One region of the Radiobacillus sp. PE A8.2 genome, then DNA from elsewhere that is predicted to be linked to it. Evidence: riboswitches for the same ligand, from Rfam matches in the RefSeq annotation. Region 1 holds a riboswitch; each other region holds the start of a gene.
The links. A riboswitch is a leader RNA that binds a small molecule or an ion and turns the genes downstream of it on or off. The one in region 1 is predicted to bind S-adenosylmethionine.
Positions count from the first base shown of each region.

Region 2: another riboswitch for S-adenosylmethionine. It lies ahead of ACI6MV_RS24500 (PLP-dependent aspartate aminotransferase family protein); the one in region 1 lies ahead of metK (methionine adenosyltransferase).
Region 3: another riboswitch for S-adenosylmethionine. It lies ahead of metX (homoserine O-acetyltransferase MetX); the one in region 1 lies ahead of metK (methionine adenosyltransferase).
Region 4: another riboswitch for S-adenosylmethionine. It lies ahead of ACI6MV_RS21925 (methionine ABC transporter ATP-binding protein); the one in region 1 lies ahead of metK (methionine adenosyltransferase).

Region 1 covers NZ_JBJGXI010000043.1:35,483-38,665, forward strand. Annotated here, with positions in the region: gene ACI6MV_RS19225 (hydrolase) at 1-81, shown strand, start outside; gene ytkD (RNA deprotection pyrophosphohydrolase) at 277-774, shown strand; SAM riboswitch class I at 876-985, shown strand; gene metK (methionine adenosyltransferase) at 1,190-2,392, shown strand; gene ACI6MV_RS19240 (gamma carbonic anhydrase) at 3,011-3,183, opposite strand, start outside.
Region 2 covers NZ_JBJGXI010000087.1:594-3,776, forward strand. Annotated here, with positions in the region: gene ACI6MV_RS24500 (PLP-dependent aspartate aminotransferase family protein) at 1-1,217, opposite strand, end outside; SAM riboswitch class I at 1,376-1,483, opposite strand; gene ACI6MV_RS24505 (Hsp20/alpha crystallin family protein) at 1,656-2,147, shown strand; gene rarD (EamA family transporter RarD) at 2,195-3,124, opposite strand.
Region 3 covers NZ_JBJGXI010000022.1:37,714-40,896, forward strand. Annotated here, with positions in the region: gene ACI6MV_RS12965 (hypothetical protein) at 1-82, shown strand, start outside; tRNA gene ACI6MV_RS12970 (tRNA-Arg) at 387-459, shown strand; gene ACI6MV_RS12975 (nitric oxide synthase oxygenase) at 591-1,688, shown strand; SAM riboswitch class I at 1,869-1,982, shown strand; gene metX (homoserine O-acetyltransferase MetX) at 2,069-3,157, shown strand.
Region 4 covers NZ_JBJGXI010000058.1:22,400-25,582, forward strand. Annotated here, with positions in the region: gene solA (N-methyl-L-tryptophan oxidase) at 1-913, shown strand, start outside; SAM riboswitch class I at 1,013-1,115, shown strand; gene ACI6MV_RS21925 (methionine ABC transporter ATP-binding protein) at 1,292-2,326, shown strand; gene ACI6MV_RS21930 (methionine ABC transporter permease) at 2,316-2,978, shown strand; gene ACI6MV_RS21935 (MetQ/NlpA family ABC transporter substrate-binding protein) at 3,047-3,183, shown strand, end outside.

The DNA.
Region 1 (3,183 bases):
GCATTTGAAATGATACACAAGCTTGGTGATGAAAAAACAAGAGACCATATAGAAAGCATGGGAGTGTTGGGCGCAGAGTAATCTGCGTCCGATTCTTTTGTAACCATATGTTTACCTAAACAGTGAAAACAGGTATAGAACAGTATAAATATAATTGGACATTCATGAACGATATCGTTCAAATGAATTCCCAAAAAGGTAATGCTTATGAGATGATGTAATTAGAAGTTGATATTTAATCACCAAAGGAAATTATCGAATATAATACTATTATTAATGAAGAAGGTAGATGAAGTAATTATGGTAATATTTAAGGATTATTACAACAATGAAGTCGAATTGTCATTCGACGATCATCCTTTTTCATCAGGTCCAAAACATGTCTGGGTAATCTGCAGGTTCAACAATCAGTGGCTGTTAACGAAGCATAAAGATAGGGGCATAGAATTTCCTGGAGGAAAAGTAGAGGATGGGGAAACAGCGGAGGATGCTGCCATACGGGAAGTACACGAAGAGACGGGTGGATCAGTGGGAGAGTTAATTTATATTGGTCAATATTATGTGCGCGGAAAAAGTGATCATGTGATTAAGAATGTTTATTTTGCAACGATAGACATGGTAATTGAACAGGAAACTTACTATGAAACAGACGGACCGATATATTTAGCTGACCTTCCAGATCGAATTGCCTTGGATCCAGATTTCAGTTTTATGATGAAAGATGGTGTTCTGCCTAATAGTTTAGAACGGATCGATCAATTAAAAGTGTTTTAGAGACAACGTAAATAAAAGTTATTTTCAAATCATGTCAAAATCGCAGTTTGAATCATTGACAATATATACTAGTTTCGTTACGATAAAGTGCGAACGGACTCGATTTATCCTGAGCTGGTGAAGGGACAGGCCCAATGAAGCCCGGCAACCACCTAGAGATTAGGAAAAGGTGCTAACCTGTAGCAAGGACATGTTCCTTGAACGATAAGTAGAGTGGATAGGGGAAACCCTTTTATACCCGTGGCCAATACAAGCCAATTGTGGGTTACCCTCATATTTTAACATCATTAGTTAATACTTATATATAACTGCTTTTTCTGAACTTGAAAAGAGCTAATGTATATAATTCAAAGCAAATGACAGGGAAAAAGAGAAGTTCCGTATTACTTGTTTACATGAAGGAGGATTATGCAGAATGGCTGCAAATCGTCGATTATTTACCTCAGAGTCTGTCACAGAAGGACACCCGGATAAAATATGTGATCAAATCTCTGACAGCATTCTTGATGAAATTTTAAAAAGTGATCCAAATGCAAGGGTTGCATGTGAGACAACGGTAACAACTGGCTTGGTACTAGTTTCTGGAGAAATCACAACTAGTACATATGTTGATATCCCAAGTATCGTACGTAAGACAATAAAAGGGATTGGGTACACACGTGCAAAGTATGGTTTCGATGCGGAGACATGTGCTGTGCTAACTGCAATTGATGAGCAATCACCTGATATTGCAGGTGGGGTAAACCAGGCGTTAGAGGCGCGCGAAGGTACGATGACGGAAAGTGAGATTGAATCTATTGGTGCTGGTGACCAAGGTTTAATGTTTGGCTATGCCAATAAAGAGACACCAGAATTAATGCCGTTACCTATTTCATTAGCACATAAGCTTGCTAAGCGCTTATCTGATGTTCGTAAAGATGAAACACTAGATTACTTACGCCCGGACGGTAAAACACAAGTAACCGTTGAATATGATGAAAATGACAAGCCGATTCGTATTGATACGATTGTCATTTCCACACAGCACCACCCAGAAGTTGAATTAAGCCAAATTCAACAGGATATTAAAGAAGCGGTTATTAATCCAATCGTTCCTAAAGAATTGCTTGATGAGAAGACAAAATACTTCATCAACCCAACAGGAAGATTCGTAATTGGTGGACCTCAAGGGGATGCAGGATTAACAGGACGTAAAATTATTGTAGATACGTACGGTGGTTATGCGCGCCATGGTGGCGGTGCATTTAGTGGGAAAGACGCTACAAAAGTTGACCGCTCAGCTGCATATGCTGCGCGTTATGTAGCGAAAAACATCGTCGCAGCTGATTTAGCTGATTCTTGTGAAGTGCAATTAGCATACGCGATCGGTGTAGCCGAGCCGGTTTCCATTTCAATTAATACATTTGGAACAGGCAAAGCAAATGAAGAAAGCTTAGTTGCAGCAGTACGTGCCGTATTTGATTTACGACCAGCCGGCATTATTAAGATGCTTGATTTAAGAAAACCCGTATACAAAGATACAGCTGCATACGGACACTTTGGTCGTACAGATATCGAATTTACTTGGGAAAAAACAGATAAAATCGATAGCTTAAAGAAATTTGTCGTTGCTAATTAATTATATTTTATAGTGAAGGAGCCTGGCTGTGTGCCAGGCTCCTTTCGTTTGTGTGGGTGGTTGGTTAGTGGTGTTGGTGAGTTTTGCTTCGAATTAGCTTATGAACGAGGGTGTCTGTGCTTCGATCGAGTGAAAGATCACTGATCAGCAAGTGATCGAGTAAGTCTTGGCACAAAACACGCGAAAACGTACTAGTTCAGCTGATGATCGAGTAAGTCTAGGCACAAAATATGTGGAAACGTACTAGTTCAGCTGATGATCGAGTAAGTCTAGGCACAAAATATGTGGAAACGTACTAGTTCAGCTGATGATCGAGTAAGTCTAGGCACAAAACACGTGAAAACGTACTAGTTCAGCTGATGATCGAGTAAGTCTTAGCACAAAATATGTGGAAACGTACTAGTTCAGCAGCTGATCGAGTAAGTCTTAGCACAAGACACGCGAAAACATACTAGTTCAGCGAATGATCGAGTAAGTCTTAGCGCAAAACACGTGGAAACGTACTAGTTCAGCAAGTGATCGAGTAAGTCTTAGCACAAAACACGCGAAAACATCACAGTTCAATAAACATCCATGTGTGAGAAAGCACCAAAAGCACTGAACGAGTAAAGAAATATTTTACTCATTCTTCTGTTGCTGCTTTTTATAATATTGTCCCTTCTCAACGTAGGAATTTTTAATCCGTTCCATTTCCTTGAAATCTTCTTCAGTGAGTTCGCGAATCACCTTTGCTGGACGTCCGAATGCAAGTGTGCGTGGCGGTATTTTCTTTCCGGGTGGTACAAGACTTC
Region 2 (3,183 bases), on a different contig from region 1:
CGTATTAAATCCTCTGTTACACCGCTGCTTTTTAAGCTCACTTCATCTAATTGCTGATGTGTTGTTGATGCAGGGTGAATAATAAGTGATTTAGCATCGCCGACATTCGCTACGTGTGACCATAAGCTGATGTTGTCAATTACTTTTCTTCCAGCTTCTCGGCCACCTTTAATACCGAAATTAACGATAGATCCATAGCCGCCACCTAAGTATTTGTTCGCTAACTGGTGGGAAGGATGTTCTTCTAAACCTGGATAAGATACCCACTCAACACTTGGGTGATTTTGCAAGTAGTTTGCTATAGCTTTTGCATTTTGATTATGTCGATCAAGTCGCAAATTCAATGTTTCTAAACCTTGTAAGAACAAGAAAGCATTTTGTGGACTTAACGATGGTCCAATATCTCTTAATAATTGAACACGTAATTTAATTGCAAATGCTGGTGGTCCAATGTCAATACCAAAACGGATGCCATTATAGCTATCATCTGGTTCGATAAATCCTGGGAATTTTGGATTGTTCCAATTGAATCTTCCACCATCAACCACAACACCGCCGATAGATGTGCCGTGTCCGCCTATCCATTTTGTTGCGGAGTGTACAACAATATCAGCACCCCAGCTTATTGGTTTGCAAGCATATGGACTAGCAAAAGTATTATCGATAATTAACGGAATATCATGTGCGTGTGCAATCTCACTAACAGCCTCAATATCAAATACGTTCAAACTAGGGTTGGTAATTATTTCTCCATAAATAGCTTTGGTCTTCGACGTGATCGCAGCTCGGAAATTTTCTGGGTCAGAACCGTCTACAAATTTAACGTTTATACCGTATTTTGGCAAAGTCTTGGCGAACAGATTATAGGTACCACCATACAGATTACTATCGGCAACGATTTCATCTCCAGCGCCAGCAAGATTGAATATTGCTAATGTGATTGCAGAAGAGCCAGATGCGGTTGCAACTGCTGCCACACCGTCTTCAAGTAACGCTATCCGTTGTTCAAAAGCATCAACCGTTGGATTCATAATCCGTGTATAAATATTACCTGGTTCAGCTAGTGCGAATAGATTTTGGGCGTGCTCGGTATCGCGAAATACATAGGAAGTTGTTTGGTAAATCGGTACAGCACGTGAACCAGTTGTTGGATCTGGTGTTTGCCCTCCGTGTAATAATTGTGTTTCTGTTCCTTGGAATTGAAATGAATTTGTCATAAGTACATCCTCCTTAAATTTTAAAAACTGATGACACATGTGGTGCGACTAACAAGCAAATTTTCTGAAATCCTGGGTCGTGATGTAGATGTGTGAGAAGAGAGAGGGGACAAAAAAGCCCCCTTCCGAAGAAGAGGACTTGAAATTACCGGTTCCTCCTCTTATCTTTCAGATTGTTACATCTGTAGGATTTGGCACCATTTCAAGTACTCTTGACGGTTGCCGGGCTTCACAGGGCCTATTCCCTCAGCCTCTCTTGATAAGAGATATGCGATTAACTTAATTGGATTATAAATGACTAAAAACAGTGCGTCAACCATTTTTTTCAAATTTTCAAATAATAATGATTAACTTGATCCATATAAACGAATGCCTATACTCATTAGGGTTCCATTACATAGGTTAAAGTGTAGGGCGCAAAACAAGGAGGTTAATCGTATGGCAGAGGAATCTAAATATTCATCTAAACGATCAAAAAGGAATGTAAGAAATAATACAAATACGTCACCAGATTTTCTTCGACAAATGGATGATTTTTTTCAATTGAAACCAACGAACAATATCATGGCCTCAATCGATTCTTTTTTTCAAAACAATACACCGCAGAAAAGTATACCGGTAGATATGTATGAAACCGATAAGGAATGGATCGTTGAGGTTGATGTACCAGGTGTAAACAAAGAAAATATACATCTAGATGTTGTGGGTGATCGACTGAAAATACGTCTATCGAATGATCAAGATGTAAAAAAATACGATGAAAGCAATAGTTACTATCATAGAGAACGACGTTATTATCAATCGGAACGTGAGGTAACACTACCTTATGCTGTCGATAAAAAAACAGCCAAGGCTAAATACAGGAATGGGGTACTAGAGATTCGTGGCCCGAAAAAACCGCGAACGGATTATAATCTTGATATTGAATAAAGCTAATAGGGTAACCTATTAGCTTATTTTCTTTAAAAAGCCATCTGTTAGCTTTCGAGCGATTTCTTATAGGCAGATTTTGCCTCGAGCTTTTTAAACCATTTTGTACGAGACACGGTATAAATGGTTAAAGCTGTCCAAATACATACAAAGGCTACCAAGTGTCCCTGTGTAAATGCTTCATGATACATAAATACACCTAAAATGAGCATCAGCGTTGGTGCGAAGTATTGTAAAAATCCGACCATCGATAAAGGAATTCGCTTTGCGCCACTAGCAAATAATAGTAACGGAATGGCAGTGACCGGCCCAGCTAAAATTAACCAAGTTGTGTTCGTTGACCATATGGTTGGAAATGTACCAGTTTGAAATTGTGTACTAATCAAATAGATAAGTGCAATTGGTAAAACGATCACCGTTTCTATCGTGAGTCCGAATGTTGCACTGATGTCGACAGTCTTTTTTAATAGACCGTATACACCGAATGATAATGCTAGCATAATTGATACCCATGGAAAAACGCCAAAACTGAATGTTAAATATATGACACCTACAGCTGCTAATATAAAAGAAATAACCTGCCATCGGGTCAATGTTTCTTTTAAGATAAACATGCCTAACAAAATGCTTACGAGTGGATTGATATAATAGCCAAGGCTTGCTTGAACCACATGATCACTGTTAACAGCCCATATAAATAACAGCCAATTGATACTAATAACTATCGATGCTATGGTGATGCCAATAAGTTTCTTTTTATCTTTAGCAATGAGGATGCATTCACGAATGAAGTTATTCCACTTACCAGTTAATGCTAATAAAATTATCATGAAAATAAATGCCCAAACGATTCTGTGGGCAAGCACCTCTCCGGGAGATGTGAAATTTAACTGCTTCCAATAAATTGGTAGAAATCCCCAGAGGATATATGACCCAGCTGCATAAACGATTCCCAACTTAAATTCTTTATTTTCCATTACAGATGACCTCTTTTTTAATAACTCGAATAGAATAAGTTTAGGTTTGTATTACTAAA
Region 3 (3,183 bases), on a different contig from region 1:
TCCATTGAGAAGCTTAGAAATAAGAGCAATAATGGGTGTGTTGGCAGGAATCTTATTGGTCCGATCCCTTAGTGAAAACTAAGCTAAAAATCGCTTCCATACAAATGTTGACACGTTTATAGGAAATTTGCCATATCCACAAGATTTACGAAAATAGACAAAAAATGCCTTGATTCCAATAGTGAAATCAAGACATAAGTCTATTAGCAATTTTTTGCAAGGTGTTTTTGTAATGATTTCCTACATTTGTATTGAAATCCTTTATAACCTATGCAGACAAATACCTAGTGGTATGGGCACAATTTATAGATAGGAAAAACAGTAATTGAAATAAGCAGCGCTATCGGTTATAATGGTTTTTGTCACAAATTTAATAAAGTTGTCTTGCGCCCGTAGCTCAGGGGATAGAGCATTGGTTTCCGGTACCAAGAGTCGGGGGTTCAAATCCCTCCGGGCGCGTTACATTATTTCCAGTAAGCCAAGGACCTCCATATGATATGGAGGTCCTTGGCTTTTTTCTTACGCAATCATACTATTTCGGATTACTCCAAAGTTTTGCTAAAATGACACTATTGAACTTGGAGGTAGCTATGAAAAATAATAATTTACAGCGTTTGGAAAATGCTGAGTTAATACAAGAAGCAGCATCCTTTATAAGAACGTGTTACTTCGAACTTGGGAAAAACGAGATTCAGATTGAGCAACGAATAGATGAAGTGATTTCAGAAATTAACGAAACGGGAACCTATAAGCATAGTTTTGAGGAATTGAGTCATGGAGCAAAAATGGCCTGGCGCAATTCCAATCGTTGCATTGGACGGTTGTTTTGGAATCGCTTGAAGGTGATTGATGCTAGAGAGATCACCGAGGCGTCTGATGTGTTTGATTTGCTTTTTAAGCATATTGTGTTTGCTACAAATAATGGTAAAGTCCAGTCTGCGATTACGATATTTAATGCAGATGCAGGTAACAATCGGACAGTGAGAATCTGGAACCATCAGCTATTACGCTATGCAGGCTATCAAACCGCAGACGGTATCATCGGTGATCCGGCGTCTGTGGCATTTACGGAGCGATGCATGGAGCTTGGCTGGGAGGGAAAGTTTGGTGCGTTTGATATCCTTCCATTAGTGGTGCAAATAGATGAGGATGAACCTCAATGGATGGATATTCCGGCCGATATTATTGTTGAAGTTGTGATCGAGCACCCTAATCATGACCTTTTTGGCGAACGAGAAGTGAAGTGGTATGCAGTGCCGATTATTGCAGATATGCGTCTTGAGATTGGCGGGATCAACTATGGCTGTGCCCCTTTTAACGGCTGGTATATGGGCACGGAGATTGGAGCTAGAAACCTTGCAGATACAGATCGGTACAATTTGTTGCCGGCCGTTGCTGAGCATTTAGGGTTGGACACAAATTCAAACCGTTCTTTGTGGAAAGACGAAGCGCTAGTCGAACTGAACAAAGCTGTTCTCCAATCTTTCCAAAAAGCAGGCGTTACGATCGTTGACCACCATACGGCAGCACAGCAGTTTAAGATGTTTGAAGAAAAAGAGGCAAAAGCAGAACGAGAGCTCACTGGCAGGTGGTCATGGTTAATTCCACCACTGTCACCTGCGTCTACACATATTTTTCATAGCCATTATGATGATCTGACGCAGAAGCCTAATTTCTTTCATCAGTAAAGGACATGTATGGTTATTATCATAATATTTGTTAATGATTCTGTAGAGTAATTATGAAATTGATTCAGTTATCTTAATTTTACAACTTTTTATACTTTTTATATTGACAGTCGAATTTCTGCGTGCTAAACTTCGTATTAATGAAATTGATAATTTAAATTAATTGAATAGTAATTCGTTTTCTTATCCAGAGAGGTGGAGGGACTGGCCCGATGAAACCCGGCAACCATTAAGTATTTTTATATACTTGAAAAGGTGCCAATTCCTGCGAGCGTTATGCTTGGGAGATAAGAGAGACTAACTTTATTAGTATGCCTCTCTGTTTCCGCAGAGAGGCTTTTTTGATGGATATTTTCTTGGAAGGGTGGTAGGTGACGCCGATGAAAGCAACAGTCGCCACATTTAGGGAGACAGGGACAATTGATATTGGTGAACTCGTATTGGAATCAGGAAAGACTCTTCCGAAAGTAGAGCTAGCCTATGAACGAATTGGTTCAACGTCTGATCCTGTTATTCTTATATGCCATGCTTTAACTGGTAGTCAGCATGCTGTAGGAACGGAAGAAAGCCCTGGCTATTGGGCAAATTTAATTAAATCTGGTGGTTATATTGATTCCGACCAGTTTCAAACGATTTCGTTTAACGTATTAGGTGGATGCAATGGTAGCACGGGTCCATTGAGTATTAATCCAATCACAGGAGAAGCTTATCGTACCGATTTTCCTTTTGTTACGGTACGTGACATGGTGAATGCACAATATAAAGCATTAAAGCAGTTAGGAATTGATCATGTAAAGGCAGTTACTGGCGGATCGCTCGGTGGCATGCAGGCGCTAGAATGGGGAATTTTATATCCCGATTATATGGATCTATTATTTCCGGTAGCCGTAACACCTTACCTAAACGATTATGCAATTGCATTTAATAACATTGCTCGATTAGCTATCCTGCAAGATCCAAAATGGAACAACGGTAATTACACTGCTGAAACGATTCCAGAGCACGGGCTTAGCTTAGCGAGAATGATTGGTATGATCACGTATCGCTCCGGAGATTTATTTAATGAACGCTTTGGACGTGAGCAGCGAGCACCAGCAGGAGTTGCGCATGAAGAGATAGCTTATGAAATTGAATCTTACCTTGATTATCAAGGTAAAAAATTAACAAAACGGTTTGATGCCAACAGTTACTTGTATTTATTAAAAGCGATGGATACGTACGATATTGGTCGCGATCGTGGCGGATGGAAAAAAGCAGCTGCACTAATAGAAGCACCAATTTACTCGATTAGTTATAGCGGTGATTTACTCTTCCCGCCAAGAGAATTAAACGCCTTTATCAGCCATATGCAAAGGCTAGGCAAGGAAGCAACCTATTATGAAGTAGGAACGAAATTTGGTCATGATGGGTTTCTTGTAGAATTTGAAAAATGGGCACCGATTATCCAAAGTAAGTTAACGACGAATTAAGGTGTTCAAAAAAAGTGAATAGATAT
Region 4 (3,183 bases), on a different contig from region 1:
TGAGGAGCAATCTGACGAGAAGATTTTTATTCCTACTGGAGTTATTAATGTTGGAAAACCAGAATCAACCTTTATTCAAAACGTGATTCGTAGTGCCAATAGTTATTCCTTGAATGTAGAGCAATTAACTGCCGATGAAATTAATCAACGTTGGACTGGCTTTCGTGTGCCAGAAGGATATGTGGGCTGTTTTGAGGTAGATTCAGGAGTATTAATGAGTGAGAATTGTATTAGGGCGTTCCGTAAACAAGCAGAAGCACATGGTGCAGTGCTTAAGGTTAATGCCCCCGTAACATCGATCTCTATTTTTGAAAATAGTGTAAAAGTGGAAACAGCTGAGGAAAGCTTTACGGCAGAATCTTTAATCATGACGCCTGGAGCAGGTACAAGAATGCTTCTTCCATTAGTAAAGTTGGAATTACCACTGCAAGAGGAGCGAAATACATTCTCTTGGTTTGACACAGACGAAAGTATCTACAATGCGACTGCGTTTCCGGCCTTTTCATTTGAATTACCAACGGAAACATATTACGGATTTCCAAGCATTGATCAAGCAGGTGTCAAAATAGGGCGACACGATGGTGGGATTCCAAGAGATATGAGCCAACCGTTAGATGAATTTGGCACATATGAACAAGATGAGCGAGATGTAAGTCGTTATGCTGAACGGTGTATGCCAAAAGTTGGTGCCCATAATATCGGTAGGGCATGTACGTACACGATGACTCCAGACGGGGATTTTATCATTGATAAGCACCCTGATCATGAGCATGTTATTATTGCTTGCGGATTTTCAGGACATGGATTTAAATTCAGTAGTGTGATCGGAGAGATTTTAAGCCAATTGGTGACGGGAAATCGTGAAACAGCATTAGATATTAGTCCTTTTTCTATAAAAAGATTTCCAAAATAATGTAAATATTACCGTTATTTGATATTCGCAAAGTTTGTCTAATATTGTTGACAAGTTTGCGGCAACACGATATGATGTGAAAATATTAACTAAATAGTATGCTTATCAAGAGTGATTGAGGGACAAGGCCCAATGACATCCAGCAACCTTCTTTAAAGAAAGGTGCTACATCCTACAGAAGATTTTTTCTGAAAGATAAGGTTTTTATAAAATAAAGAGCCTCTTTCAATTGAAATGGGCTCTTTTTTATACTGGAATAATCGTCAGAACGACTGTTGCTTCAAAACATAAAGTAAACGGGGATGTTTAAGTGGGAGTCTACGGACGCTAATACAGTGCTGAACTGCAGCGTTTGAGAAAGCAAAGGAGTAGAGTTATATGTTAGTACTTGAAGGAATTCGGAAGGTTTACGGTGAGGGTGGAGAAAACCCCGTTGAAGCTTTAAAAGATATAAACCTCGAGGTGAAAAAAGGCGAAATATTCGGTGTTGTCGGCTATAGCGGTGCAGGTAAGAGCTCGTTGATCCGTTGTGTAAATTTATTGGAAAAGCCTACCTCGGGAAAAGTGAAAGTGAACGGAATTGATCTAACAAAATTATCTCCTAAAAAGCTAAGAGCGGAACGTAAGAAAATAGGGATGATTTTCCAACAGTTTAATCTTTTACATTCGAAAACGGCGTTTGGAAATGTTGCTATGCCACTTATTTTAGAAGGCTATAGCAAAGATGAGATTGAGAAAAAAGTAACGAAGCTTCTCTCTTTTGTAGGTCTAGCAGATAAAGCAGATCATTATCCTGAGCAACTTTCCGGTGGACAGAAGCAAAGAGTTGGTATTGCTAGAGCGCTAGCAACCGATCCACACGTATTATTGTGTGATGAGGCTACTTCGGCACTTGATCCAGATACAACGAACAACGTGTTAGAACTGTTAAAGCAGGTTCGTGAAGAGTTAGGTATTACGATTCTATTAATCACCCATGAGATGAACGTGATTAGAGACATTTGTGATCGCGTAGCCGTGCTAGATGGTGGCGTAATTGTGGAACAGGATACTACTATTAATTTGTTTACTGAACCGAAAACAGCGATAGCTAGGAGCTTTGTTCGGACCGTATTAAATGATGCGTTACCAGAAGCAACTTTAAGAAAAGTTTTAGAAAAAAGTGCTTCTAATTCTGTATATCGAATTCTGTATAAAGGGGAATCTGCTAATGATCCATTACTTTCTGATGTTGCTAAGAATTTCAGCGTAGATATTAACGTCATCTATGGAACAATTACAGAACTTCAAGGACAGCCGTTTGGTAATATTATTGTGGAATTGAACGGGGAAGCAAGTGAGATTACTAAAGTCGTTGACTTTATTAAAGGGAAAAAGGTGACGATTAAGGAGGTAGTGCCAGATGCAGTTTGATTGGGCTTGGTTTTGGCCTGAATTATTAGGGTCTCTTAATGAAACATTGTATATGATCATCGTCACTTTCCTAATTTCAATCTTAATCGGGATCCCACTCGGAATCATTTTAGTTGTTACGAGGGAACAGGGCATTTTAGAAAATAAAGCTGTATTTAAAGTGTTGAATGTTATTGTAAATGTACTCAGGTCGATTCCATTTATTATCTTAATCGTTGCAATCATTCCATTTACGCGATTCATTGTAGGAACATCAATCGGTACAACTGCAGCGATTGTTCCATTAGTGTTTTATACAGCACCGTATATTGGTAGATTAGTGGAAAACTCATTATTAGAAGTTGGTTCAGGTACGATTGAACTAGCACAAGCGATGGGGGCAACACCTTGGCAGATTATTTGGCGGTTTTTATTGCCAGAAGCTCTAGGATCGTTAATTCTATCATTAACGATCGCGATTATTGGTTTAATTGGTGCAACAGCAATGGCTGGTGCTGTAGGTGCAGGGGGTATTGGTGACTTAGCTATCTCGTACGGTTACAACCAATTCCAAACAGAAGTGATGATTATTACGGTTATTATCCTTGTGATTATGGTTCAACTTGTGCAGTCACTAGGCAACTATTTTTCAAGAAAAATAAGAAGATCTTAATGTGTTAGTTTCAGGGTGTATTTCGGTCACTCTATTATAAAAATTACAACAAGAAGGAGAAAGACGATATGAAGAAAACTTTATTTGCGTTTGCAGCATTATTACTATTTATTATTGCAGGTTGTGGATCTGACAGCGAAACTGTTAAAGTCGGAACAACTACAGCAGAAACACCAACATGGGAGCTTGTGAAAGAATTAGCGGC